4 regions of the Hahella sp. CR1 genome follow, and region 2 is predicted to be linked to each of the others. Evidence: predicted binding sites of a transcription regulator. Region 2 holds the regulator's gene; each other region holds the start of a gene.
The links. The regulator FNR, encoded in region 2, switches genes on or off when oxygen is low (the NO sensors DNR and NnrR bind a similar motif). The targets are predictions, from matches to a motif close to TTGATNTANATCAA.

Region 1 (7,305 bases), on a different contig from region 2:
GAGAAATCCACCGCTTACTTGAAAGAGCTGGGCTTTGAGGATGTCTATCATCTGGAAGGCGGCATTCTGAAGTATCTGGAGGAAGTGCCTCAGGAAGAATCAACCTGGGAAGGCGAGTGCTTCGTATTCGACAACCGGGTGGCGGTGGATCACGGCCTCAACAAAGGCCGCTATGATCAGTGTCACGCCTGTCGTATGCCGATCAGCGCGGAAGATATGCAGAGCGAGCATTACAAGAAGGGCGTCAGCTGCCCTCATTGTTATGACAAGGTTTCCGAAGACCAGCTTCGCCGTTTCGCAGCGCGTGAGCAGCAGATTGAACTGGCCAAGTCGCGCGGAGAAGAGCACATCGGCTCTGAAGCGGCCAAAGCCATCAAGAAGCGCCAGGCTGAGAAAAAGCTGAAGCGCAAAAACTATCATCAGCACCTGACTCAGGGCGCTGAATAGCAAAAAGGTCGGCTTAAACGCCGGCCTTTTTCGTTGTGGTTTCCCCTGCCTTAATCCGCAATCAGACGGCTGAGTTGTTGGTTCAGTCGCGCCACTTCGCGTCTGAGTTCGTTGACCTCGTCCAATAAATCCAATGACATGGCGAGCCCGGGCAGGTTGAGCTGCAGGTCACGCTGCAGGCGCATCGCCCGACTTAATCGCGCCAATGCCAGCGTATCGAACTGCCATTGGTGGGCGGGCCGCTCCTCCACTGGCGCGATGACGCCATAACTGACCAGCTCGATAATGAACTCGGCGTTGACGCCGCCGCGCTCGCATAATTCGCGCAACGAGTAGGTGTCGCTTTGTCCAAGCACTTCCACCGTGCTGATGATCGTTTTACGCGTCATCTCTCACACCCCCAACTTGCTGCGCGGATTATAGGATTTTTCTTTTTCCGCAAGCTCCTTATAAAGCGCTTCCGCATCTGCGCTATGGGACTTGGGTAAGGTTACCTGCAGTACGATAATCTGGTCTCCGGCGGGATTGCCGGGCAACCCTTTGCCTTTCAGTCTCAGCTTTTGTCCGCTGCTGGCGCCTTTGGGAACTTTTACGTTGACCTTACCGCTCAATGTTGGCGCTGTTACAGTGGCGCCCAACGCAGCTTCCCATGGCGAGACCGGCAGAGTCAGGTAAATATCCTTGCCGTCGACGGAGTACACAGGATGGGGCGCAAGCTCCACTTCCAGAAACAGATCGCCGTTCTCAGCGCCGCCAAATCCCGCCGCGCCCTGACCGCGCAAACGAATGTGCTGTCCGGGTCCCATGCCGGCTGGAATTTTCACATTGAGAGATTTGCTGCGATGACCTACCAGCCCGTATTCGTCGATCTCCGGCACTTGCACCTGAACTTGTTTCTCACACCCGTGGAAAGCTTCCTCCAGGAACAAGGCGATTTTGGCGTGCACGTCCTCGCCGCGCATGCGGAAGCTCTGCTGATGACCCTGCTTATAGGTGCGATGGGCGGAGCCGCCGCGACCGAAGATGGACTCGAAAAAGTCGCTGAAGTGGCGCGCGTCCGCCTCGGTGAAGCCGCCGCCGTTGAAGTTTGAAGCGGACTCCCAATCTGGCGGCGGACGAAAACGGCCATCTTCGCTATAGGCGCCCATGCGCTTGAGTTGATCGTACTCCGCGCGTTTTTCCGGGTCTTTCAATACCTCATAAGCTTCGCCGACTTCTTTGAATCTGACCTCCGCATCCTGTTCTTTACTGACATCCGGATGATACTTACGGGCGAGCTTGCGGTACGCTTTTTTGACGTCATCGGCGGATGCTGCTTCCGCGACGCCGAGAATCTTGTAATAGTCTTTGAATTCCATAGATTTTTACCAACCTTCACAGACCCTGCGTCTCATTGCCGTTAGAATATCCAGCCCAAGGTCGGGCGGGCATTGCCATAGGTCAGATATAATGCTGAAAAGGCGACATTCAACGTCGGACCACATAAAATAGGCGGCTTTTTCAGGGGAAGGAGTCAGCGCCCTTTATGCTGAGCTATCAACATGTCTATCACGCAGGCAACTTCGCCGATGCCCACAAGCATTGGGTGCTGTCTTTATTGCTGCAGGCGCTGTGTAAAAAATCCACGCCCTGGCGCTATCTGGAAACCCATGCAGGCCGCGGCGACTATGACCTGACCTCGGAGGAAGCGCAAAAAACCTCAGAGTGGACGGCGGGCATTTTGCCGCTGATGCAGGCCAAAGGGACCTGTCCGCCGGAATTCGACGCCTATTTGGCGGCGGTCAGAGGGTTGAATCCCGACGCTGGAAAATTGACCCGCTATCCCGGCTCTCCGGCTATCGCCGCTGGTTTCCTGCGTGAGACGGATCAGTTGGCTTTGTGCGAACTGCACCCCAAAGAGTACGCGGAACTTAAGCGTCAATTCGGCCGGAACAGACAAATCCATATTCACCAACGAGATGGCTTCGAGGGCGTTATGGCGATGTCGCCGCCGCCGGAGAAGCGCGGGCTGGTGATGATTGATCCCAGCTATGAGCTGAAGGACGACTATCAACGTATCCCCGCCTATGTAAGCAAACTTACGAAGAAGTGGTCGAACGCGGTTATCGCTATCTGGTATCCCGTACTTGCGGAGAAGCGCCACGAACAAATGCTTGAGTTGATGCGCCAGCTTCCTTTGCACAAAACGCTGCGCAGCGAGTTGATCTTAACGCCGGTGGCGCGCGGAATGTACGGAAGTGGTATGCTTGTGGTCAATCCGCCCTGGCGGCTCGATGAGCAACTGCAGGCGGGTTGGGCGCACCTCAGCGAAGCCCTTCGCGGCGATCCCAAAGCCTCCTGTAGCGCTGATTGGCTGATAGCGGAGTAATTACCGCAGCGACAAGCCGGCCTGGGAGAGCGCCGACGCTTGAGGATGACACAAAGGGTATGCGGCCGGCGCCGCAGCCTACTGGACATGAATTCATTGGATACAGGTTTGTGTGGTGAATTGGACTAGCCAAGGAACAATATTAATAACCGGAGCGGCCCAAAGGGTTGGGCTCCATTGTCTGCAGCGGTTGCTTGAAAAAGGCGAGCGGGTCGCTATGACCTATCGCTCCGAGCGGCCGGAAATCGCCGAACTGCGGGAGCGCGGGGCGATATGTCTGCAGGTGGATTTTACGGAACAAAGCTCCGTCGAACGGCTTATACGACGGTTAAAGGAGGAAGTGGGCCCACTTAGGGCGTTGATACATAACGCGTCTTCATGGGCTCCCGACCGGAGTGAGGATACGGACTACCGGGCGGTGATGCAGGATATGGTGGCGATACACATGACGGTGCCTTACCTGCTGAATATGCATTGTTACGACCTGCTGGAGCAAGGACGTAACCCATGGTCCGATATCATTCATATTTCCGATTACGTGGTTGAAAAAGGAAGTGACAACCATATTGCGTACGCCGCCGCGAAAGGGGGAATGGAAAGCATGACCCGATCTTTCGCCAAACGCTACGCGCCGCATATCAAGGTAAACACTATCGCTCCGTCGTTATTGATGTTCAATGACGGCGACGATCCGGACTACCGAACTAAAACCTTAAGGAAGTCCGCCCTTGGGATCGAGCCCGGTCCCGACGTGGTCTGGCAGGCGATCGCCTTTATCCTGGACTGCTCTTATATGACCGGGCGGGAAATCAAGCTCGATGGCGGACGTCATATCCGTTGATCATAATGATCCATAGGTAATGTAGAGGAACCAACATGTTAGACAAACTGGTCGCGCAGTACAGCGCAATTATTGAATCCCTCGGAGAGGATGTTAATCGAGAGGGACTGCGCGATACGCCTAAGCGCGCCGCCAAAGCGATGCAGTTCCTGTGTCGCGGCTATAACCAGTCGTTAGAGGAAGTCACCAACGGAGCGATTTTCGAGTCGGATACGGACGAAATGGTTCTGGTTAAGGACATCGAATTATACTCCCTGTGTGAACACCATCTGCTGCCCTTCATCGGGCGTTGCCACATTGCCTATATTCCGAATGGCAAAGTGTTGGGCTTGTCGAAGTTTGCGCGCATTGTGGATATGTTCGCACGTCGTATGCAGATTCAGGAGAATTTGACCCGACAGATCGCAGAAGCTGTCCTGAAGGTCACCAACGCTCATGGCGTCGGCGTGATCATCGAAGCGCGCCACATGTGCATGATGATGCGCGGCGTTGAGAAGCAGAACTCAGTTATGAGCTCATCCGTCATGTTGGGCTCTATGCGCAACAACCCTTCCACCCGTAGTGAGTTCCTCACACTGGTGCATAGCCGTCGGGCGCTGTAAGCGCGCTGCCGACAGGGGCGCCGCACGCCGCGGCGGCCTCCGCACAGGCGCTTGTCAGGTGATGGGCGCTTCGCTGCGGGAAATATGATCCTCCATATCAGAGTGGAATGTCTCCACTACCTGTTCCGCCAAGTCCACCTGATTAAAGCGCGCAATGTGAAAGATCGCTTCGCCTTCATGGGCCAGCGGCAAATTACTGCGTCCTATGACAATGCCGGAGCAGGGCGATAAAATGGGTTCGCCCTGGCTGTCCAGGGGACCATTCAGATAACCCAGCAAGTCTCCTTTGTTAACCCGACTTCCCAGGGGTTTCAAAGCACGCAGAAATCCGCCTACCGGCGCCCGCACCCATTGTGAGGAGCGCGCCACCACTGGCGTGGCTTTGGCTCTGCCTTTCACGCGCATCTTGATCATGCCCAGTTCTTCCATCACCCGGCGCACGCCACGAACGCCGGCGGCGATGCAGTTCTCATCAAAGCGCAGCGCTTCACCCGCTTCATAGGTAATGATTGGTACGCCAAGGTCGTCTCCGGCGCCGCGAAAGGAGCCGTCACGGATTTCCGCATCAATAATCACCGGCACGCCAAACATATGCGCCAGATCCGCCGCTTTCTGATTGTCCAGATGCACCCTTATTTGCGGAAGATTGCTGCGATCGATCGCTCCTGTATGGAGGTCAATGGCGTAGTCCGCCTGCTGCAATACGCAGGTGGTGAACAGGTGCGCCATACGCGCCGCCAGTGAGCCTTTTTCGCTACCGGGAAAGCATCGATTGAGGTCGCGTCGGTCAGGTAAGTAACGGGATCGATGAATGGTGCCCAGCACGTTCACGATGGGAACGGCGATCAGGGTACCTTTCAGATTTTTCAACCAGGTGGCGTGTAATACGCGCCGCACGATCTCTACGCCGTTGAGTTCGTCGCCATGTATCGCGGCGCAAATCAGCAGACGCGGACCTTTGGACCTGCCATGCACCACTTCGACAGGAATGGATACATCGGTTTGGGTGTAGAGCTGTCCGACGGGAAGCTCGAATTGTTGACGATGTCCCGGCGCGACCTGCGCGCCGAGAAATTCAAAAGGTTTGGACTTAACCGCCATTGTTCACATCCTGACTGTCTTCAAGCGGCGGCGGCGTCCGAAGTTCGCCAAGCGTTACCGCACCAGTTCAATTTCGCCATTGACGGTCATGGTGACCGTTTGCGTGCCGGCTGCTACCGCAGGCGTCGCCATATCGGCCATCTTGGCGGCGCCGAAGCTGCGCATTTCCTGGCGGGCATAATAGACGGGACCGCTGCTTGAAATATTCATGTTTACGATTTTGTAGCTCTGCGCTCCCAGTTGGGAGGTAATCAACTTGGCGCGCTCGCCAAATGATTTCAGCGCTTCGCCGATCAGTTCGTTTTCTTTGGCCGCTTTCAGAGCGTCAGAGGCGTCGAATTCCACATTTTGTACTTTCAGACGCTCCTGCAGTTCGCCAATAAGGCCGGACAGCGCTTCGATATCTTTACTTTCCAGTTTTAGAGACTGCTCCGCGTTCCAGGCTACGATTTTTTGCTCTTTGTAGCGGGGATCTGTGCGGTAATCCTGAGTCTGATACTTCACGCTTTTGGCGGATTTTACTTCATCCAGCGCCCAACGCATGGCTTTGTTTACGTCATCCGCCGCTTGTTGCGCAGTTTTCTGCTGTGATTGGGAGTGTAGTACGACGCGCATGATGTCGTTCTCCAGTTCGCCTTTGGCTTCGGTGGAGAGTTGAACGCGGTCGTAATTGGTTTGCTCCGCAGCGAACGCCGGCATGGCCAGAACGCTGAGTACAAGAAATCTGCTTATCGACATGATTTTCTCCCTAATCCTAAAAATAGTTGCTGTTCAGCAACATAGCAAAATGATCCTAAGTGCTAAAGATAAATTTAGTTAAGGAGATGCGGTGACGAATGAATTTACGACGGGACGTGTTAGTAAAGAAGGGAGAGGGAAAAAAATTCAGCAACGTGCTTTATTCAGGACAAAAAAAAACCGCGAAATAAATTTCGCGGCAGGAATTGTGCACTTTCATCAGGCTGGAGTCCAAAGGGTGTCAACAGTAGTAGATGCTGTTGAGATACTCATCCAACGCTGCAAAATTTGCTTGCTCTTGGTCAGTATTTGGAACACAGACTTTCCAATTTTCATCATACATCATACTTGTCTCTCCCTAAGTCAAGTGGCCTGAGTCGGTTCTCTAGGGCCTGAAAACACAGTTAAACGATGGCTACTGCTTCACGTTTACGGGATTCATATTATCAAGGCGAAAGAAAACCGGCTTGACCTCCTGTGTTAAGCTTTTGACATTCTGTTGCAACTTTGCGCAGCTATGGTCGGCTTCTTCTGTAATTGCTACAGCGTCTGCATTGTTGCGGAAAAATCGCCCCCGACTCTTACCGCCATACGTGGATGATTGTTATATTGGCCGCTAATAATAATTAACAGTCCCATTTAAATGGTTGAGATTAGTTGATATGGATCAGCCCACTGTCGCCGGTTCCACCGTTAAAGCGCTTTGCTTTTGGCTTGCTGAGCGAGGGATGGATATCAATGCGTTGGCGCTTGAGGCTGAGCTGGACCTTTCCATGCTGGAGGATCAGGACTATCGTGTCCCGTTACCGGCTTATAATCTGTTGTGGTCGCGTGCAGAAGAAACCTTGAAAGATCCTGCTGTTGGCCTGCACGTAGGAGAGTGGGTTGATTCGCGTCGCATGGGGGTGATCGGACACATCATCTTCAACAACCGCACTCTGGAGCAGGGCTTAAAGCAATACGTGCGTCTGTCTGCGCTAGTGAACGAGGGTGTGCGCACGGAATTTCACCTGCAGGGGGACGATGCGGTCATTGAGTATCACTGCGAACGCCCCGAGTATTATCACCGCGCGGGCATGGATCGAATGCTGGCGTTGTCAGTGACCAGGGCGCGACGCTTTGTCAGCGAGAAGATCTTCTTGACCAAAGTGGGGTTTTCTCACCCCGAACCTGAGTACGTCGCCGAATACGAACGTATCTTTCAATGC
Region 2 (7,305 bases):
AGACATTGCTGACGCAGTGACTGCTTTGGGCGTTGAAGTTGAGAAAAGCGAAGTTCGCTTGCCTGAAGGCGCTCTGCGCAACACAGGCGAGTACGAAGTAGACGTACAGATGCACACCGACGTTACTGCTACCGTTAAGGTAATCGTAGTCGGCGAGTAATCTCCGGTCATACAAGAAAAGGCAGTCCGCTCCATGCGCACTGCCTTTTTTTATGTTCTCAAGACTTCACCATAGTCGTGTTGTCCATGCCCGCAAATTAGCGATAATAAGCGCTACTCTTAAAAGCTCTGCAAGTCATTATGAATGAGTCAGTAATACGTAAAGATTCGGCCAAGTCTTCGGAAGGGCAGGGCCCAAGCGCCGCCCTGGTTGGTTCCTCTGTGGTAAAGGCTCCGCCCCATTCGATTGAGGCGGAGCAGTCTGTTCTGGGCGGTCTGATGCTGGATAACGCCAGCTGGGACAAGATTTCCGACATCATTACAGCAAAAGACTTTTATCGTCTGGACCATCGCCTGATATTTGGCTCAATTTCCCGATTGGCGAATCTTGGCAGTCCACTGGACGCCATCACTGTCTCGGAGGAGCTGGATAATCGCAACGAGTTGAACTCTGCGGGTGGGTTGGCTTATCTGAGTGAGCTGGCTAAAAACACTCCCAGCGCCGCCAATATTCGCGCCTATGCGGAAATCATTCGCGAACGTTCCGTATTGCGTCAGTTGATTACAGTCGCTAATGAAATCGCCGATGAGGCCTACCAGACGGAAGGGCGCACCAGCACAGAGGTGTTGGATGACGCAGAGCGGCGAGTTTTTCAGATAGCGGAATCCCGGCCCAATCAGGGCGGGCCTGAATCGGTTAATCCGATTCTGACTAAGACCCTTAAGAAAATTGATGAGTTGTTCCACTCAGACGGGGCCATTACAGGTGTTACAACTGGATTTCGTGACCTGGATGATCGCACCTCGGGGATGCAGTCTTCAGACCTGATCATCGTTGCCGGCCGACCTTCCATGGGTAAGACCACATTTGCGATGAACCTGGTTGAGAACGCGCTGATACTGGGGGGTAAGCCTGTCCTGGTATTCAGTATGGAGATGCCTTCCGACTCTATCGTTATGCGTATGCTGTCATCTCTGGGGCGAATTGATCAGACCAAAGTAAGAAGTGGAAAGCTGGATGAGGACGACTGGCCGCGTCTTACATCAGCCGTTAACATGTTGAAAGACAAGCCGTTATACATCGACGATACCGCGGCGTTAAGTCCGACGGAAATGCGCTCCCGGGCGAGAAGGGTGGCGCGGGATCATAATGGTGAAATTGGCTTGATCATGGTGGATTACCTTCAGTTGATGAGGGTGCCGGGAATGACGGAAGGTCGTACGGCCGAAATTTCAGAAATCTCGCGAGGCTTGAAAGCGTTGGCGAAGGAGCTGAACTGTCCTGTGGTCGCCTTGTCCCAGCTTAACCGTAGTTTGGAGCAGCGACCCAATAAGCGGCCAGTTAACTCTGACTTGCGGGAATCTGGAGCGATTGAGCAGGACGCTGACTTGATCATGTTCATCTACCGGGATGAGGTCTATCACGAAGACAGCCCGGACAAAGGTATTGCGGAAATTATTATCGGCAAGCAGCGTAACGGCCCTATCGGAACGGTGCGCTTGGCGTTCATGGGTAAATTCACAAGGTTTGAAGATTTGGCTCACGATTATGGCGGGGGAGACTACGAGTAATGCGTCCATCCCGCGCTCTTATTGATCTGGACGCATTGCGTCACAATGTTCGTTTGCTGAATTCCATTGCTAAAAACGCCCGTTGTGCGGCGGTAATTAAAGCTGATGCATACGGCCATGGCGCAGTGGAAATCGCCCGCGCCCTGAAAGGGGAGGCTCCCAAGCTGGCGGTGGCCTGCTATGATGAGGCGGTGAGTCTGCGTGAAGCGGGTATTACGACGCCGCTATTGGTGCTGGAAGGGTTTTATAGCTCAGAGGAGTTGGCTGACTCTACCCGTTGGCGGGATATAGAGTGGGTCGTGCATGATATGGAGCAATTGGACATGCTGTCCGAGGTGGCCCCTTTGCGCAAAGTAGGTCCTGGTTCCGCCCGGATGCAAACCTGGATCAAGTTGAATACAGGTATGAACCGGTTGGGTCTGCCGTTAAATAAACTGGCTGGCGTCGCTGAGATGCTGCGACAGTTTCCCGGGCTTTCTGTCATTGGGTTGATGACCCACTTCGCGTGCGCTGACGAGCTGAATAGCTTGTTGCAGCAGAAGCAGTGGCGGGCGTTTCAGGCTGGTATGCAGGCGGCGGGATCGGGTGGCTGGAGTTACTCCTCGGCTAACTCGGCTGCTTTGTTGCAATATCCGGAGACTCACCTGGATTGGGTGCGCCCGGGCATTGCGATGTACGGCGCCTCCCCCATGGCGGATAAGACCGGGGCGGAATTTGGCTTGAAGCCGGTAATGACCTTTGAGTCGCGCTTGATTGCTACTCGGGAGCTGCAAGCTGGAGACTCTATTGGCTATGGCGCCGCTTGGACTGCGAACGGCCCAACAAGAATGGGAGTGGTTGCGGTAGGGTATGGCGACGGATATCCAAGACAAATGCAAAATGGTGCGCCTGTCGCCGTGTGCGGTAAGCGGACAAAGATTATTGGGCGGGTGTCCATGGATATGTTGACGGTGGATATCTCTCACATTCCAGAAGCGCGTATTGGGTCGGAGGTAGAGCTGTGGGGCGGGGCGGTTTCCGCTGATGAGGTTGCAGGATATGCGTCAACAATCTCCTATACTTTATTTACGGGCATGACCTCTCGTGTACCCAGGGTATACCTTAATCGCTCGGAAGGGGTTTAAAGCGCAGCGTTAAGCTGGATGATGGGGATAAAGCCTGGGGATCGGGTTTGCGAAAATCCCGTCAAGCAGCCAATATTGTTAACATAATATCTTCAGGCGGCCCGCATTCTAGGGGCGCTAAAGGCCACGAGATACATTTAAGGGGTACATGAGTGATTGTTTGCGTGACGGGAATCGATTCGCCATTAGGCAAGGCTATAGCTCAGCGTTTGCAGCAGAGCGGCATAGCGGTGGAAGGCGTTCCCTACGAGCAGTTTCTCATGACCAATGATGCGATCGTGCGAGCAATGAGGGCGATGCCGTCTGCGGATTTCGTGGTTCATGCTGCGGAGATGGCCGACTTGTTCAAGGCGGAGCAGCATCCGGATTTGGCCTATCAGGTTAATGTGTCCGCTTGTGAGGCGGTAGCGGAGGTGGCGGCTTTATGGAAGGCTCCGATTATTCATCTCTCCAGTCATCTTGTTTTCGATGGCGTCAAAAAGAACCCTTATATATCCGCCAACAAAGGACGTCCTCTTTCCGTGTTTGGGCGGACAAAGCTGCAGAGCGAACAATGGCTCCAGGAAAACTATAGCAAGCATCTGATCTTGAGGGTGGGTTGGTTGCTGGAGGCTGGCGCTCAAGGCTGGCTGCAGACCATGCTTTCCGCGCTGTCTTCAGGGAAGCGCCTAAACGCCAGCACCGATATGCAGCTGACTCCCGTCGCGGTGGATGATGTGGCGAGAGTCGTAGACGCTGTTATCAAGCAGCTGAGTTGTAATATCTCGGTATGGGGCGTTTACCATTATGCTGGCGCTGAAGCTGTCACCCACTATGAACTGTTGAAAGCGATTGTGCTGCAGGCATTTGGACAGGAAGAAATGTTGCAGGCCCTGATCGAGAAAAAGGGCGCTGATGTATTGCCAGGGGTGGCGCTTCCGGCGAATGGCGCGTTAGGTTGTATCAAGCTGCGCAACACTTTTGGCGTCAAGCAGCTTCCCTGGCGTCGTTATCTGCCGGCGTTGATTGAGCAATGTCAGCAGCGTGGCGGCGTAAAACCGACTGAAAACTGCCTGGAAGAGACCCGTTAACGAGCGTTAAGGGCTGATTCCTTCTGGTGCTCCATGCACTTGGTGTCGTGGCGAAGAATTTTCTGCAGTTCGTCCAATTGCAATATCTGAACTTCCCTTCCTTGGACCTTAATAATGCCATTGTTCTGGAAGCGGGTAATGACCCTGCTGACAGTTTCGACGGCCAGGCCTAAATAGTTGCCTATATCGCTGCGAGGCATAGGGAGTCTGAAGTTTGTGCCGGACAGGCGACGACGACTAAAGCGAGTCGACAGGGACAGTAGAAGCGAGGCAATGCGTTCTTCAGCCGAGTTTTTGCTTAGCAGCATGGTAAGCTGCCTGCTCTCCTGAATCTCTTTGCTCATTAATGAGAAAAAGTGGTGCTGCAGGCTGGGGATGTCTGAAGCAAGGTCTTCAAACTTTTCCAGAGGAATTTCGCAAACGCTGGTGCGTTCAAGGGCGACGGCGGAGCAGGAATATTTTTCCATGCTAACGCTGTCCAGACCGATAATCTCGCCAGGCAGATAGAAACCGGTGACCTGTTCCTCGCCTTCCTCGGATACAGTGAATGTTTTGATCGCGCCGCTACGAACTGCGAAGCACGAGCGGAATGGGGTGTGTTGCTCAAAGATATATTCGCCGCGATTGAGCATTTTGCCCTGGCGAATGATTTCTTCCAGACGATCAATATCTTCAGCCCCGACCGCTATAGGAATGCAAAGCTTGCTCAAATTACATTCGTGGCAGCCTCTGTGTAAGCTAAAAGGAGAGGAGGTTGCTATATGCTTGCTTTCCATCGGTTGCCTCGTGGCTGGATGAGTGAAACTGCTTAAAGAGGCTTCTAGGATAGCCAATAGCTATTTAAAAGCAAATCCCTACAACGGGAAATTTACAGGGAAAACCTACGCTCGCCTTTGTTTTTACATAGTTTTCACCTTTTGTTACAACTGGGTCTGAGTGTAACGAATCGCTCTTGCAGGAAGTTCGTTGTTGTCCAGGGTTTTGTAGTAGTCGTCCAACTGTGTGGCGTTGCGCAACTGGTAATGGGGGGTGTAAGAAAATGAGCCCAACCCAACGCCATGTAAGCAACTGACTCCCTGACTAATCAAGCCTGTCCAGGGTAGTGCGAAAAAGTCCTGCGTGATCGGAATAAACGATGCGGACTTAATGCGTCGCTTGAAATCTTTTAACGCCGCCTCCAAACCTGATGTGCCGGCGGATTCCGTTTTATGGCCGGAGAGTAGGATGCCTTGGGGCCTCTCTGTCAGAATTTCCTCAAGATGCTCCGATAGTGCATTGACGGTCGCAGGAGTCGCTTTCAGGCGCAGATAAACGGCTTTGAAGTCGAACGCCCGAATGGTCTGCAGCCAATTCTTAAGGCTCTCAATGGGGAAGGACTGTGCGTATTCGCCAGGGTCATTGATGCAGACAATGTTAAAGCCCAGTCCTTTGATCAGGGCTAGTGCTTCCTCAGAGTCAGGGCGAGCGTCCAGCTCGATGACATGGCGGGCGTCAGTATCGAAGTTTAGTTTGAACTCCCGGCCCAAATAGTACATCACCTGTGTCTGCGCCGCGGGAGTGAGCTGGCGGACCAGATCGCCGAACCAGTGCAGGTACTTAACCTGACTGCCGACGGGGAGGCTTTGCTTGAGTAGTCTCACTTCTTTCACGACATAGTCGATGTACTTCTGCAAATTAGCATTCATGGATGGGAGTCGGCGGGCGTAATTTTCCGCACTGACAAGTGTATTAAAGCAAGGCGCTTGAACGCTCAATGCGAACCCGCCCTCATAATATCGAGCCAGGGAGCTGTTGCGATAATCCGCCTCATAGGCTCCCTCGTCCAAGGCGCTCCAGTTCTCACTGGAGAACTCTTTAGGGGGGGAGTTGAGCAAATAAACCCAGCTATCATTACCCCCATTTTGTTTCGCTTGTTCGACAACCTTTCCAACTGGCATATTGGGTCTCCAACCAGGTAAGAAAACATCTGCGCGCGTTTGACCATCATTGTCAGCGATTTTGCGCGCGCGCCTGCTGTCACACTTGTTGGCAAGTGGATCCCCCCTCTCTCCATGCTCAGTGTATCCAGCTCCCGAAAGGGAGTCTTGATATTGATCAAGGGGTGAGCGGGTGGCTGTCTGAGAGGGTGTACTTTAGTCGCAATATCCCTCAAACAATGGGTTTCTGGGGCGTTGAGGGGTAACATTCATTGCAGCTTTGGGCGGGGAGTTGATATCCTTTGCGGGCATTGAAAAAAGGCGGGCAAAAGTGCAGGCATTTCAGCTATTTCGGTCTTTCGTTTTTTACATTGGGTATGCTTGGGGCGTCATCATCACATCTTTGGTTGGGATGCTGATTGGTCCTTACGTCAATTTTGAAAAGCGTTACTACATCGTCTCCCGGTTTAATGTGTTCGCACTTTGGTGGGCGCGTGTTGTCTGTGGCATACGTTATGAGATCGAAGGGCTGGAGAACATTCCAAAGACGAGCTGTGTGGTTGTCAGCAATCATCAGAGCGCCTGGGAGACTTATTTGCTAGGCGTTATATTTCGTCCTCAGTGTACTGTGCTTAAGCAAGAGTTGATGAAAGTGCCATTTTTTGGTTGGGCGCTAAAGAGATTGAAACCCATCGCCATTGATCGGAGTAAGCCGTCAGCGGCGCTTAAGCAATTGCTTAAGCAGGGAAAGGAGCGTCTGACCTCAGGGTATTGGGTTGTAATTTATCCTGAGGGGACACGCGTTCGCCCTGGGCAGGTTGGTAAATACAACAAGGGCGGCGCTTTGTTGGCCGTCAGTGCTGGCGTTCCTTTGCTGCCTATAGCGCACAACGCTGGAGATTGCTGGCCTGCCGGCAGTATTAGCAAGCGTCCAGGTTTGATAAAGGTGAAAGTCGGCGCGCCAATTGAAACCAGCGGCCGAGCTACTGACGAAGTTCACAAGGAAATGGAAGAGTGGATAAGGCGGACTTCAGCCGCCTTAAGCCAAGCGTAAGAACTCTCTATTTGTAGTTTGAGTACACTTTGTCCAAATAGCCTTCAGTACGCATCTTATCGAGCACTTTGTTGAGGTGCTCAATGCTTTCGTCAGGTGTGTCCTTGTTCATCGCCAGATATAAACTGGTGTCTCTTATAGTAAAGATAGGTTTGATGTCGGAAACTCCAGCCAGCTTGGCGTAGTAGTAGCCTGATGCGGTGCTGGAGATCCAAAGATCCACCTGTCTTTGCTGCAGTCTCTTTGGGTTCAGGCTGTCATCTTCCAGCTCTGAAGCGTTGAAGCCGTTGTTCTTCAAAAATTGCGCTCTGGAGTCATCCTTGTAGCAGCCAATCAGATAGGGCTTGGCGTCTTCTACAGAGTTTATTTTGATAGTTGTGTCATTCCTTGCGAAGAAGACCCAGTCATTC
Region 3 (7,305 bases), on a different contig from region 2:
ATTCATTTCGTCATCGATTATATCGAACTCGCCCCGCGTTTAGTGGAGTGCGTGGCGCATTGCGCCGCTGCGAGCCAGACGGAAAAGCTGTTCGCGCCCTTCATCGAGAAATCCATCCATTATTTCGCGCACCCATCCGTGCTGGTGCTGCGCCATACCGGTTTGGACTGCCTGTTGATCATGGCCTATCAAAGCCATCGTTTGGTGGAGGAGGTTTATGAAAACAATCGCAGCCTGCGCAACAGTCCCATCTGCGATCTGCAGGCCACTCAGGCCAATCTGTTGGCCCATCATCTGATCGGCGAACCCTTCGCCAATGAACTGGATCAAGCCACCCATCTGACCGTGCGCCAGATGGTAAGCTTACCGGACTTCTACCATTTGGATCTGTCGCCCTTTCTGGCGAAGACCAACACCCAGCGCTGGCGTCCTCTGAACGAGGATTGGCTGAACCTGTTGGACAAGCATCACATCCGCATGAGCTTTCAGCCCCGTTGCTGACAGGTGTCAACAACGGGGCTGAAAGCTCATATCGTCGTTATTGCTCTTTCTTGGGACGGGGATAGAACTTGATCGTCTGCACTTGCGCCTCCGCCTGTTTCGGGCGGGTGACGCGGGTTTGCAGCTCCGCCGGACCGTCAGCTTCGCGCAGCTTTTCAAAAAAACCGCAAGCCACGCATTCACGCACTTGCCGTTGATCTTCGTCAGCGTAACTGACGATCTTGTCCATCTCTCCGCAGCGGGGACACACCGCCCCCGCGATAAAACGCTTCACCATATGCACTACCAGGTAAATACGATTGCTGAATGTCGACAAGGCCCACAACGCAGGCCTTGCTGGTTCTCTCAGGCGGCGATGCCGCTTTGACGCAATAACGCTTCCACTTCCGGCGGACGCCCGCGGAATTCAATGAATAAATCCATCGGCTCGCGGCTGCCGCCTTTTTCCAAAATCGAATGCAGGAAGCGTCGACCCGTTTCTGGATCGAACACGCCATTTTCCTCAAACAAGGAAAACGCATCCGCCGCCAGCACTTCCGCCCATTTATAGCTGTAATAGCCTGCGGCGTATCCGCCAGCAAAAATGTGACTGAAACTGTGCTGGAAACGATTGAAAGCGGGCGGCTTGATCACTGCGACTTTATCCCGCACTTCGTCCAGCACCTGCTGGACGGCGAAATCCGCCGACCCGTCGTATTCATGATGCAGACGGAAATCAAACAAAGCGAACTCAAGCTGGCGCACCATCAGCATGCCGGACTGGAAGTTTTTCGCCGCCAGCATTTTTTCCAGCAATTCTTTCGGCAGCGGCTCGCCACTTTGGTAATGACCGGAAATCAGCGCCAGGGCTTCTTCCTCCCAGCACCAGTTTTCCAGGAACTGACTGGGTAATTCTACCGCATCCCAAGGCACGCCATTGATGCCGGAAACATCGTTGCAATCCACCGTGGTCAGCATGTGATGCAGAGCGTGACCGAATTCGTGGAACAGCGTGGTGACTTCATCATGCGTCAGCAGGGCGGGATGCTCCTCCGTCGCCGGCGCAAAGTTACAAGTGATGAACGCCACAGGTTTCTGCACAGAGCCGTCGTCCAAACGACGACGTACGGCGTAATCCGCCATCCAGGCCCCGCCGCGCTTGTTCTCCCGCGCGAACAAATCCATATAGATAGAGGCGATTTCCTCGCCGTCACGACGCACTTTGAAGTAGCGCACGTCTGAATGATAGCTATCAAATTCCGTAATTTCGTCGAGAGTAACGCCGAACAGGCGCTGCACCACAGCGAACATGCCATTGATCACTTTCGAAGCGGGGAAGTAAGGCTTCAGCTCTTCCTGAGACACGGAATAACGGTGACGACGCAGCTTCTCTGAATAAAAACTGACATCCCAGGACTGTAGTTCCGTCTGTCCCTGCTCCGCGGCGAACGCTTGCAGCTCTGCAAACTCCTGACGCGCCACCGCTACAGACTTCTCCGCCAGCTCGTTCAGGAAGCCCAGCACCTCATCCGGCGTACGCGCCATTTTGGTGGCCAGGGAGTATTCAGCGTAGGAGTTAAAACCCAGCAGACGCGACTTCTCCAGTCGCAGCGCCAGGATCTCCTGCATCACTTCCGAATTGTCCCAGCGACCGGCGTAGGGCCCTTGTTCAGAAGCGCGGGTGTTGTAGGCCTCGTACATTTCCTGACGTAATTCGCGATTTTCGCAGTAGGTCATCACCGCGTAGAAGCTGGGGAAATCCAGCGTCAGCACATAGCCTTCTTTGTCACGGGACTTGGCGGCCTGGCGCGCGCCAGCAAGTGCGGAGTCCGGCATGCCTTTGAGCAGAGCGGCATCCGTCACATGTTTGGTCCATGCCTGAGTGGCGTCCAGCACGTTATCACTGAACTTGCTGCCCAGCTCCGCCAAACGCTGCGAAATTTCCATATAGCGCGCTTTCTTATCTTCCGGCAGATCAACGCCGGCCAGATGAAAATCGCGCAGGGTGTTGTCGATGGATTTACGCTGCGCTTCGCTGAGCGAACTAAATTCATCAGATTCTTTAATGCCGTGATAAGCGTCGTACAGCGCCTTGTTCTGACCGATTTCCGTACCGTAGCGGGACAGCTCGGGGATACAGGCGTTGTAAGCCTCACGCAGCGCTTCGCTGTTGAGCACGCTGTTCAGATGGCTGACCGGGGACCACACATGGTTCAGCTTGTCCGACATGTTATCCATTTGTTGCGCCAGATTATCCCAGTTGAAGCTGGGCTGGGCCGCCAGCTCGGCGATGCGCTGTCTGTTTTCGGCAAGTAATTTGTCCATCGCCTCTTTGACATGTTCGGCGCGAATCTGTGAGAACGGGGGTAACGCCGTATCGGCGAGCAATGGATTGGTCATTGAAATATTCCTGAATTGACGAGTCTTCCGGGGTTGCTGATCGCAACGCCCCCGAGCAAACAAAATGTGGGCGTGCGGGGCCGCTTTCAAGTAATGCGCCGCTGAATCCTGCTTTAGAATAGTCCGATCAATGCTAAAGTAACAATCCGCCATTCGGGCCCTTGAGCCCGTCTACGGCGCTTCAGATTTTTGATGCTTGGAGTCCACCATGCCTGTGCGCACTTATCAGGGAATCACCCCGACGCAGGGAGAGCGCGTCTTTATCGACCCCACCGCCGTCGTCATCGGCGACGTCCACTTGGGCGACGACTGTTCCGTCTGGCCGACCGTCGTGATACGCGGCGACATGCACCGAATTCGCATCGGCGCGCGCACCAGCGTGCAGGATGGATCGGTGCTGCATATCACCCACGCCGGACCTTTCAACCCCGACGGCTATCCACTGACGATCGGTGAGGACGTCACCATTGGCCACAAGGCTATCTTGCATGGCTGCACGCTTGAGAGCCGCATCCTCGTCGGTATGGGCACCATCATCATGGATGGAGCCCATGTGGAGAGCGATGTGGTGATCGCCGCCGGTACGCTTGTGCCTCCCGGCAAGTGCCTGGAAAGCGGTTACTTGTACGTTGGCGCGCCTGCGAAACAAGCCCGTCCGCTCAGCGACAAGGAAAAAAAATTTTTCCAGTACACCGCCGCCAATTACGTCAAATTGAAAGACCGGCATTTGCAGGAAAACTGGGGCGAGTAGCCGCATTTCAGGGACGCAGTGGAAATTGACGTAAATCAGAATATGATTTTTTTGTCACTAGGGCGCCCCTTGAAAACATTTTTAACGCCATTATTTCTATTATCACGATACGCAGCGTAACCGGGGCAAGACGTCACCCCAATCAGCAGTTTCAGGTGTAAATGATTACAGAGGGCCTGTCGCATCAGGCCAACCGATTTGTACTTAAACTCTTTTTGGAGATAGAACTATGGCGATTACCCGTTGGAACCCGTTTTCTGAATTTGAAGATATTCTCGACCGTTATAACCGCTCTTTGCAGGGTCAGGCTCGCACCAGCGAAAACGGCAAAGAAGTGATCCGCAAAGCCGACTGGGCTCCTGCCGTGGATATCACGGAAACCAAAGAAGCGTTCTTGATCAAGGCTGAGTTGCCTGGCGTGGATAAAAGCCACGTCAAGGTGGCTGTCCACGAAGGCGTGCTGTCTATTCAGGGCGAGCGCAAGCTGGAGAAGGAAGAAGGCGACAAGAAACATCATCGCGTAGAACGCTTTTACGGAAACTTCGCACGCTCCTTCACGCTGCCGGATAATGTGGATGAAAACAACATTCGCGCAGAGTACCGGGACGGCATCCTCACCTTGCATCTGAACAAGGTGGAAAAGGCGCAGCCGAAAGCGATCGAGATCAACGTACAGTAAGTCGAACGACTTACGATCACCGCAAACCATCTGGGGCGACCCATAGTTCGCCCCTTATTTTTTAAGCCTGCTTTTTACAGCTCAGCCGCTTTTTTACCGCCGGCGTCGCGCAGGATTTGCGCATATTCCGCGCCACGAGCATGCTCATCAACGCGATCCAGCATGGTTTCGCCCTCTGGACTCAACGCATTGATATTGCGGTCAGCTTCCGCGAAATAGGCCACGAAACGCGCGTAATCGCGGGCCAGCATGTATTCATAGGCCTGACGCAGAACATGATAATCGGGATCAGATTCATCCCGTGGCTTCAGTTCTAAAAAGCCCTGAACCCGTTCATCGCTCCATTCCTCATCCACTACCTTCGGTTGTGAAGGACCGCTCATATCGTATTCACCTGTCTATCATAGTTATTTACCGGGCCGCACATTCTACCCCGATCCAGCGCGGATAATGAAGGTTGTAAGCGCTTAGCTCATGCGGCATTCGGCGTTTTCGATATGAATTTCCACCCGTCGGTTTTGCGCCCGGTGCTCATCGCTGTCATTAGGAACCAGGGGACGCGTCTCCGCCTGCCCGATAGCGCTCACGCGACTGGCGTCGAGACGTCCATCCAGCACCAGCCGATGCACCACGCTTACCGCTCTAGCCGCCGATAGGTCCCAATTGGAGCGAAATCTCGCTGAGTCGATAGGGCGATCATCCGTATGTCCCGTCACCAGAATGTCTCCCTTGCAATCAGCCAGCACGTCAGTGACTTTCATCAGCACCGGCAGCATGTATAGCTTCAGCTCCTCACTGCCGGAGGCGAACGTGGCGCGCTCGGTAAAACTGAGCACCACCCCCTGGTCGTCAAACTTGATGGCCACCGCCTGATCTTCTATTTCATTCTCCAGCAAACTGATCATGCGCGAGGCCAGGCGGTCGTTCTCCATATACGCCGCCTCGCTCACCACCTCCTGGCTTAAATCCAGGCTGGGCTCTACGTTGGATTGAGGCGCCGGCTGCTCTGTGTCGCCCTTATCGCGGATCACTGGCTCCATGGGCACGGTAGGCGTGATATCGCCCCCCAGAGGATACATATCCGGCGCGCCCTGAGACGAAGGAACCCAGGCCACGCCAAAGGCCTTACTCATGGAGTAGGCGATGGCGCGGTATTTCTCCGCATCCAGACTGGAAAAGCTCAACAGCAGAATGAAAAAGGTCAGCAGCAACGTCATCAGGTCAGCGAAGGTGACAATCCAGACCGGCGCGCCGACTGGCAACAGACCACCGGATTGCTTGCGCGGCTTGATCATGTCTCTTCCTGTGCGGACGCCGACTCATGGATGTCCTCCATGGCGTCCAGCTCAGGCAGATAAGATGCCAACACGTCTTTGATAATGCGCGGGTTCAGCCCCTTCACCATACTCAGAATGCCGCTGATCACGATCATGCGGTTACGGACTTCATCCTGGGTTTTAAGCTGCAGCTTGTCCGCCAGGGGCAGAACAATAATCTGGGCGATAAAGGCGCCGTAAAACGTGGTGAGCAAGGCGATCGCCATAGCAGGTCCGATGGAAGAGGGGTCCTGCATGTTATTCAGCATCTGCACCAGTCCCACCAGGGTGCCCAGCATGCCCAACGCCGGCGCCGACTCACCCAGACCGCGAAACACCTTTTCCGCTGTCTGCAGGCGCTCGACAAACTGGTGGGTGTCCTCAAGCAGTACTTCTTCTATAAATTCCGGGGGGTGGCCGTCAACGGCGAGACCGACAGCTTTGCGTAGAAACGGATGGGTAATTTCAACCCGATCCAACCCCAGCAGTCCCTGCTTGCGCACAACATCCGCCAGTTGCCGCGCTTCGCGATACAGGTCCCATGGGTCCTGGGTTTTCTCAAGAAAAGTGGTTGAGAAGGCAAGCCGCACGCTGCCAAAAAAGTTACGCCAGCGGTACTTCACCAAAGTGACGGCGAAAGAGCCGAAGACCACTATCATCAACCCGGGAACATTGACGAAGTCCCAAAGCCCGGAGCCGGAAGCCACTGCTCCCAGCACCACGCCCATTCCGAACAAAAGTCCCACCCAGGTGAGTATATCCATGTTGACCGTCCATACTTCGCGATGCTCAAGTAACTGGCCCGAATTCGCCCAAAGCGAACCTAAGCGCTTAAAATCATTAGCTTAAGCATAGTCAAAGTTGGCGGTGGCGCTAATCTCCCTGTCTTAGCGCAGCCAGCACCGGAGCGGTATCTGGACGCACGCCGCGCCACAGATAAAAGGCCGCCGCCGCCTGCTCGACTAACATGCCGAGCCCATCGCAGCATTGTCCTGCGCCGCGCGCTTTGGCCCAGGCGACGAATGCCGTGTCACGCAGGCTGTACATCATGTCGTAGGTAAAGGTGTGAGACGCGATGACGATATCCGGCAGAGGAGGAATATCCCCCGCCAGACTCGCGGAAGTGCCGTTAATCACGACATCGAAAGGACCTTGCAAATCCGCGAACGCACAAGCACTGACCGATCCATTGCGACCAAAGATACGCGCCAGATCCTCCGCCTTGGAAACAGTGCGGTTAGCGACCACGATAGAGGCGGGACCTTCATCCAGCAACGGCGCCATAACGCCTTTCACCGCTCCGCCGGCGCCGACCAGCAAAATCTTTTTACCGCTTAACGCAACGCCCTGATTGACGAAGATATCGCGCACCAGGCCTTCGCCGTCGGTATTGTCGCCGTACAGACGTCCGTCCCGTTGCAGCAAGGTGTTGACGGCGCCGGCAAGCTCGGCTCGATGCGAGCGCTCACTGACAATATTCCAAGCCTGTTCCTTGAATGGCACTGTAACGTTAAGGCCTTTGCCGCCGCCGATAAAAAATGCCTCCACCGTCTCTCTAAAGCTGTCCAGAGGAGCCTGGATCGCCGTATATTCCAAACTCTCGCCGGTCTGTTGCGCGAACATTCCGTGGATTTTGGGAGACTTGCTATGGCTGACCGGATTACCGACCACCGCGTACA
Region 4 (7,305 bases), on a different contig from region 2:
AGATGCTGAATGAAATCGGCCGCATCCCTTCCAATAAAATCACTGCGATGGGGTACGGCGAGCAACGTCCGGTCTCCACCAATGACACCACGGAAGGCCGCGCCGATAACCGTCGGGTTGAGGTGTTGATTGTCAACGAAGGCGGCGTTGAGAAAACCTATTAAGCTCTCTGTGAAGGCGATGCGCGTGGCGTCAGGCGCGCGTCGCCTTATCTTCCTGTCCAATTAGATCTATTTCGTCGCAACCTTTTCTTACTTTTCTTTTATTGCTTTTCTTGTTCCTGCGGCGGACGCTTGCTTAGCAGCCAAAGCCGAAAGCGGGAGCCTTGTCCCGGCGTACTGTCTACCTCAATGCGGCCGCCATGGCGTTCGATGATGCTGTGGGAGATGGCCAACCCCAATCCAGTACCTTTGCCGACGGGTTTGGTAGTGAAGAACGGATCGAATATGCGTTTGCGGGTTTCCTCCGGGATGCCGGCGCCGTTGTCCTGCACTTCCACCCATACGCCTTGGTCCCAGAATCCGGTGCGCAGCCAGATTTTTCCTGAACTCTCGATCGCCTGCGCGGCGTTGACCAGCAGATTCAACAGCACTTGGTTTAATTGCCCGGGCAGGCATTCGATTTCCCCCACGTCGCCATACTCTTTGATCACCTCAGCCTTGTATTTGATTTCATTCCAGGCGATAGCCAGGGCGCTTTCCAGTTGAGCCTCAATGGGGGAGTGACGCCACTCTTCGCCCTCTCCGGCGCGGGTGAAGTCGCGCAAATCCTGTACGATCTTGCGCACCCGCTCAAGGCCATTGCGGGTTTCGGCGATGACGTCGGGAATATCCTGGCGTAAATAGTCCAGCTCCAGATCGTTGATGATGGTTTTGAAGTCGCTCCACTGCGGGTTCTCGTCATCGCTGTTTTGTCGTACGGCTTCCGCCGCGTCGATAATGCTCATCAGGTCTTTGATGTAATTCTCCAGCGAGCCCAGGTTGGAGCTGACGAAGCCGATAGGGTTGTTGATTTCATGGGCGACGCCCGCCGCCAATTGTCCGATAGAAGCTAACTTTTCACTTTGCAGAAGCTGCAAGTGGGTTTGCTCCAGCTCCTGGGTGCGGGCGACGACTTTTTCCTCCAGGGTGGCGTTGGCGTCCGCCAGTTGGTTATGCAGGCGCATATTGTGGAGGCTGATAGCGGCTTTGGCGTCGAATACTTCCAGAAGATTGCGCGCCAGCCCGTCGGGAGTATGTCCGTCCAGGTAAGCGACGAGACCTGGCTCATCGTGACGTCCAATAAAAAGCATCGTTTCGGTGGGGGAGAACTGGCTCTCGCCGGTCTGAAAGGCTGCTTTGATGGCTTCCCGTGCGGGGGCGGGTATGGGCGCCTGCGACCAGGATTCGCCTGCGGTGATCTCATCCGAGCCGCACAGGATGGTGTAGGCGTCTGGGGGCTCGGACGGCTGTGGTGGGCTCAATATCAGGCCCGTTCCTTCAAAGCCGGTGATGCGTAATAGTTGCGACAGAATGTCCTTCGCGAAATCCTGTAACGTAGTTCCCGGCTGCAGGTAATCCGGCGCTTCAATGATTTGTCGCAGCCCCCGATGATGGGTCTCCAGGGCGCACAGGCTTTCATAAGCGCGCAGAGCGCTGATGACCGAGGTGTAGAGCTTTTGCGCGTCCAGTTCGGTCTTGTTTTTGTAGTCATTAATGTCGTAACGCAGAATCACGTCCCGCTCCGGCGCCATGCCCGGCTGTCCCGTCCGCAGAATAATGCGAACGTTGTGGTTGCCCAGTTCCTCGCGGATTTGGCGGGCCAACTCCAGGCCTGCGTCGTCGCTTTCCATGACCACGTCCAGCAGGATAACGGCGACCCCCGTGTTTTCCTGCAATGCTTTCCGCGCCTCCTCCGCACTGTAGGCGCTGGCGAGTTGCAGCTTGCGGTTGTGGAACTCCACGTTGCGCAACGCCAGGCGGGTGATGGAGTGCAGGTCCTCATCGTCGTCGACGATCAATATAAGCCAGCAAGGCGGCGGCTCCGGGGGAGCGCCATCGGTGTCGCCGGAATGGCTGGAGCGTAATTTTAGTCTCGTCATTCCAAATTCTGTCAGGCTGTAAAGTCACCATCGTAGCGACGCTTATCGCCGCCGTCCCTGGGGAATTCGATTGCGAAAGCGACGCCTTGTCCGGCGCCGGTATCGGCGATTCTTACTTTCCCATTCAGGACGTTGGTCACCAGGTTATGAAGAATATGCAGGCCAAGGCCGCTACCTCCTTCATTACGTTTGCTGGTGAAAAATGGCTCAAAAACTTTGTCTCGTAAGGACTCGGGAATCCCCACGCCGTTATCGCACACCAGCAGCTCCACCTGATCGTCCACCACGTCAAAGCGGATATCCACGATACCCGGACCTCCTGCGAAGCCATGAGTGAGGGAGTTCAATATAAGGTTAGTCAATACTTGCGACAGTGCGCCAGGATGGCTGTAAACCTCCAGCTCCTGCGGGCCATGAATGCTGACGCTGGAGGAGGTTTTTTTCAGCGCCGGAGACAGGCTGGTGACGATCTCATGGAGATATTGGGAGAGGTTGAAGCGTCGCTCTTCGCCAGCGGACTGATCGACGGCGACCTGCTTGAAAGACTGGATCAGGTTGGCGGCGCGGCTGGCGTTGGCGGCGATCAGCCGGGTGGAGTCTCTGGCGGCGTCGATGTAGTCCGTCAGTTCTTCCTCCGACAATGATTCGCTGGCGTAGGTTTTGTGCAAGCGCTCGGTTTCCTCCGTCAGCAGCGTGGAGGCGGTGACGATGACGCCTATGGGCGTGTTGATCTCATGCGCCACTCCCGCCACCAGACGCCCCAGGGCGGCCATCTTTTCTCTTTGCATGAGTTGGCGTTGCGTTTCCTCCAGCATGCGATTGGTCGCCATCAGTTCTTCATTGGAGCGCTGTAACTCCTGATTGATCCGGGACAGTTGCGCCTGACTGGGAATGGAGAGGGCGGCGGGAATCAGCTTCACCAGCAGCAGGGCGGTAATCACAGAGGCCGCCGCGGTGACGGCTTTCACCACCCCGATCAGCCAGTAAGCGGGATACCAGGTCACCCAGATATTCATCACATGGGTGGCCCCGCAGGCCAGGATAAAGACGCCGAAGGACATAAACATCCAGTTGAAGGGCACGTCCTGGCGTTTACGGATGAAGTAGATCAATGTGACTGGGATGGTCATGTACGCCAGGGCGATGAGCGCGTCGGAGCTGATGTTCAGCCAGAGAATGCCGGGCTTCCAGAGGTAACAGTGTCCATGAGGCATGTACCCTTTGCCGGTGAAAAAATCGATGATGGATTCCATGGCCGCATCCTTTCTTCCCTTAACCTGTTAAACAACGTATAGCACGCTCCTGCGCTATCGCAAGATAACGGGATGTCTGCTTGGCGGCGCAGAAAGAGCGTTTCCGTTGATCTGGGTCAAAGCTGACCCGGGCTGCGCCTTAACCTCCCTAATCACTTGATCCAAATCATAATTGTTCGCCGGCAAAGGCATAGACTCCCGCCCCGTCATCAATTCTTAATTTTGCAGTTGAATGTGAAGAGTAGGGGTATGTTATGCATAAGCTAAGTAAATCTATGTTGGCTCTGGGACTGCTGGCCTGCGCGGGCTCCGCGATGGCGCACCAGCCGGGAGAGATGGTGCTGCGCGTCGGCGCCGCGATGGTGGACCCCCAGGATGACAGCTCAACCCTGCGCGTGAATGGGACTTCCGTAGACGGCACCAGCGTATCAGTGGACAACGATACACAGCTGGGTCTGACCTTCACCTATATGTTGCGCGAGCATATTGGTCTGGAAGTGTTGGCGGCGACGCCTTTCACTCATGACGTAACCGCCCATGGTCTGGGCGACGACCTGAAAACCGCGGAGGTCACGCACCTTCCTCCCACCGTCAGCGTACAGTATTACCCAATGGAAGCTGGCTCCGCCTTCCAGCCCTATGTGGGCGTTGGCGTGAACTACACCTTGTTCTTTGATGAAGAACTGACCACGGATTTTAAAGACGCCATGGGCGACGGCAAGATCAAGCTGGACAACTCCTTCGGTGCGGCGTTCCAGTTGGGCGTTGACTATCAATTGACCGATAACCTGGTGGTTAACGCGGCGGTCTGGAAGATCGGCATCGACACCACCGCCACCATCGACCTGGATTCCGGCGCGCAGATCAAAACCGACGTGGACATCGATCCGCTGGTGTACATGGTCGGCGTTGGCTACAAATTTTAATTCCAGCGACCTGTAATCGGCTTCGTGGCCAAGACTGCGGAGCCAACCGCCAATGAATTTTGCGGCCTGCGCTCAGGGATGAGAACGGGCCAGCTTCACCTCGCTTCATCCCCGCATGCGGCTCTACTTTCGCCCATGCGGTTTTTTCGTTTTCGCATCATTGCCTGCCGCTTAGTTGAGACGGGTAGAAGCAGGTAGAGCCAGATAGCCGCCGTTGCTGTTCTTCACCCTGATCTATACTTATTGCTCAAGCTTCACCATTCGTTGACTGGGTTTAACTGATATGGGGGATGGCATGGGACGTTCTTTGACTTCCGCTGTCTTTGGTCTCTTTTGCATGATGATCGGCGCGCTGGTTCAAGCCGCGACCACGGTGAAGGTGTGGACCTACTATGACTCGCCGCCGTTTGCGATTGACTCTAAAGGCGACGACCTCACGTCCACCCTGTGCCGGGTGCTGACGGAAAAAAGCGGCGGAGATTGGGTTTTCAAACCTCAGTACCTTCCCCGCAAACGCATTAATCACTATCTGGAAAGCGGCGCTGAGCAAGGGCTGGTGCTGTGGGCGAACCCCCTGTGGTTTCAGGATAAAGAGGAAACCAAATACGCCTGGAGTGACCGCGTCGTCTGGGGCGCCAATGAGATCGTGTCCCTGCGGGAAAATCCGGTGGAGTATACCGGCCCTGAATCTCTGGAAGGCAAACGCTTTGGCGGCGTGGCGGGGCATCATTATGTGGGGATCGACGATCTCGCGCAGTCCGGCCGTATCAAGCGCGAGGACACCACTTCATTCTCCAAGAACCTGGACAAACTGCTGAGCAACCGCCTCGACGCCATACTGATACCTCGCGGCGAGCTGTTTTACCTGGTCTCGCAAGGCCATCTGGGCGACAAACTCTTCATCTCCTCCAAACCTCATCAGCAATATGAGCGCAAGATTCTGGCGACGCAGAAGCTGGAGGCGGTGCGGGATTTCATCAACGCGCAACTGCCGGCGTTGAATGAGGACGCGGAATGGCGGGCGCTGCTGGAAAAATACGGTTTAAAACCCTGATGCCTTAGAACTCGCTGGGAACGCTGGGAACGCTGAGAACGTTGTGACGCGGAATGAGAGACTGACTCCAAGGATTGACCGACTATGTGGAGACTGTTCGGACTGACACTGTGGATAGGCTTGACGGCAAGCCTGAGCAGCCGCGCGGAAATCGTCGTGCCGGTGTGGACCTATTACACCTCGCCGCCATACGGCCTGCACAGCGACGGGTATGATCTGACCAGCATTATGTGTGCTGAACTCAGCAAACTCAGCGGCGGAAAATGGCGCTTTGAGCCCCAGAGTCTGCCCAGAAAACGCATAGACAGCTATCTGGAGCGAGGCGATCAGGCGGTGGTGGCCTGGGTGAATCCGTCCTGGTTCGGCGATAACAAAGAGGAACATTACGATTGGACCCACGGGGTGGTCATGGGGCGCAATGATATTGTGTCTCTGAAACTTCACCCGGTGGAATACCATGGTCCGGAGTCCCTGGTCGGCAAAAGCTTCGGCGGCGTGCTGGGGCACCGCTATGTCGGCATTGACGAGTTGGTGGAAGAGGGGCGCATCCAGCGGGAGAACGCCTCTTCATTCTCCAGCAACTTCGGCAAGCTCCTGCTGCGTCGTATCGAGGTCACCATGATTCCCCGGGAGGAATTGTTTTACCTGATGGCGAATGAACAGGTGGGCGCGCAGCTTTATATCTCCAAACAACCGCATCAGGAATACCAGCGTAAGATGCTGGTGACAAAAGGGCTCAAGGGCGTGAGGGACTTTATGGAAGCTCAGTGGCCGACGCTCAGTGACCATCCTGACTGGCGTCACCTGCTGCAGCGCTACGGGCTGAACCGTTAAGGCCGTTGACGTTGGAGCCTGGATGCGTATTGGCTTCGGCGGCGGAATCGCCGGCTTGATCCAGCGTGCTCAGCAGATTGCGGACGGTCATTCGCAACTTGGCGTTATCCGCCACAGTCTTGATCAGCGTGGCCTGAACTTTATTCGATAGTTGTGGCGGGGCGGGGTAAGAGGAAAAAATCACCACGGGCGTATCATCGGTATTGATCTCGTCCACCAGTTCGGCGCCGGAGCCGTCCGGCAACTCCAGATCCAAAAGCACCAGATCGTAGCTATTCTCCTGCAGCATACGCCGCGCCTGCTCCAACGCGCCGGCCGGATGTATGTCGGCGATCTCTTCCAGAACGGAGCGGGCCACCTGCACCAAGTCGGGGTCGTCTTCCACATGCAGGATGCAGGGCCGCGTTTGCTTCAATAACACCTGATGAAGGATAGCCCTGAATTCATTTAGACTTGGGCGGGTGCGGCTCAGCCAGGCCAGGGGGGCGACGCCGTCAGTTTCCAGTCTGGAATCGGCTTCCGAGTGATAGTTGTCCTCCGCAATCGCCACCAGCGGCGGCTGCGAGAGGGCGTCAACGTGGCGCAGGGTTCTTAAAAAGGTGAAGCCGCCATCATCGGTCATCGCGCTGTCTACAACCAGCAGGCAGTACGGCTTCTCCGCGAGAAGGCGTAAAGCGCTCGCCGCGTCGGACGCGACTTCGCAGCACAGTCCCTCTGCGTGGACGGCTTTCGCTAACAGTTCCGCCAGGTCTTTATCCGCTTCACAAACCAGCGCGCAAGGATGCGGCGATGTCTTACGCGGCCTGGGCGCCAATCGGGAGGGTAGGTCGAAGAAGAATTCCGTGCCCTTGTTAACCCTGGAAATGAAGCCGATTTCGCCGCCGTGCTGCTCCACGATGGCTTTGGCGATGCTAAGCCCGAGCCCGGTGCCGCCTTGCGCGCGGGTGTCGGAACTGTCCGCCTGCGAGAATCGTTCGAAGACGCGGGGTTGAAACTCTTCAGGAATGCCTTTGCCCTGATCTTTGACGTGAACGCGCAGTTTGCTCTTAAGGCAGGAGATGGCTACGTCGACCTGTCCACCTCGCGGCGAGTATTTGACTGCGTTGGAGATCAGGTTGGACATGACCTGATGGATGCGTCGTTCATCCACGTGAACGC

Region 1: the regulator FNR is predicted to act here: its motif matches at 1,878-1,891, upstream of ONV78_RS13390 (DnaJ C-terminal domain-containing protein).
Region 3: the regulator FNR is predicted to act here: its motif matches at 3,657-3,670, upstream of ONV78_RS01825 (Hsp20/alpha crystallin family protein).
Region 4: the regulator FNR is predicted to act here: its motif matches at 3,440-3,453, upstream of ONV78_RS22730 (OmpW family outer membrane protein).

Annotation. Positions count from the first base shown of each region.
Region 1 is NZ_JAPELK010000005.1:47,246-54,550, forward strand. It holds gene ONV78_RS13380 (rhodanese-related sulfurtransferase) at 1-447, shown strand, start outside; gene ONV78_RS13385 (chaperone modulator CbpM) at 498-836, opposite strand; gene ONV78_RS13390 (DnaJ C-terminal domain-containing protein) at 840-1,805, opposite strand; gene rlmJ (23S rRNA (adenine(2030)-N(6))-methyltransferase RlmJ) at 1,973-2,815, shown strand; gene folM (dihydromonapterin reductase) at 2,931-3,656, shown strand; gene folE (GTP cyclohydrolase I FolE) at 3,692-4,258, shown strand; gene ONV78_RS13410 (succinylglutamate desuccinylase/aspartoacylase family protein) at 4,313-5,359, opposite strand; gene ONV78_RS13415 (SIMPL domain-containing protein) at 5,414-6,097, opposite strand; gene ONV78_RS13420 (AraC family transcriptional regulator) at 6,760-7,305, shown strand, end outside.
Region 2 is NZ_JAPELK010000007.1:38,346-45,650, reverse strand. It holds gene rplI (50S ribosomal protein L9) at 1-160, shown strand, start outside; gene dnaB (replicative DNA helicase) at 301-1,731, shown strand; gene alr (alanine racemase) at 1,731-2,855, shown strand; gene ONV78_RS17645 (sugar nucleotide-binding protein) at 3,008-3,925, shown strand; gene fnr (fumarate/nitrate reduction transcriptional regulator Fnr) at 3,922-4,701, opposite strand; gene ONV78_RS17635 (hypothetical protein) at 4,846-5,862, opposite strand; gene ONV78_RS17630 (lysophospholipid acyltransferase family protein) at 6,173-6,895, shown strand; gene ONV78_RS17625 (transporter substrate-binding domain-containing protein) at 6,903-7,305, opposite strand, start outside.
Region 3 is NZ_JAPELK010000001.1:406,442-413,746, forward strand. It holds gene ONV78_RS01805 (hypothetical protein) at 1-501, shown strand, start outside; gene ONV78_RS01810 (YheV family putative zinc ribbon protein) at 539-778, opposite strand; gene prlC (oligopeptidase A) at 847-2,880, opposite strand; gene ONV78_RS01820 (gamma carbonic anhydrase family protein) at 3,089-3,631, shown strand; gene ONV78_RS01825 (Hsp20/alpha crystallin family protein) at 3,861-4,310, shown strand; gene ONV78_RS01830 (PA4642 family protein) at 4,385-4,693, opposite strand; gene ONV78_RS01835 (flagellar motor protein MotB) at 4,778-5,605, opposite strand; gene ONV78_RS01840 (MotA/TolQ/ExbB proton channel family protein) at 5,602-6,390, opposite strand; gene aroE (shikimate dehydrogenase) at 6,500-7,305, opposite strand, start outside.
Region 4 is NZ_JAPELK010000010.1:186,171-193,475, forward strand. It holds gene ONV78_RS22715 (OmpA family protein) at 1-164, shown strand, start outside; gene ONV78_RS22720 (ATP-binding protein) at 263-2,080, opposite strand; gene ONV78_RS22725 (HAMP domain-containing sensor histidine kinase) at 2,092-3,333, opposite strand; gene ONV78_RS22730 (OmpW family outer membrane protein) at 3,588-4,259, shown strand; gene ONV78_RS22735 (ABC transporter substrate-binding protein) at 4,555-5,313, shown strand; gene ONV78_RS22740 (amino acid ABC transporter substrate-binding protein) at 5,398-6,147, shown strand; gene ONV78_RS22745 (PAS domain S-box protein) at 6,092-7,305, opposite strand, start outside.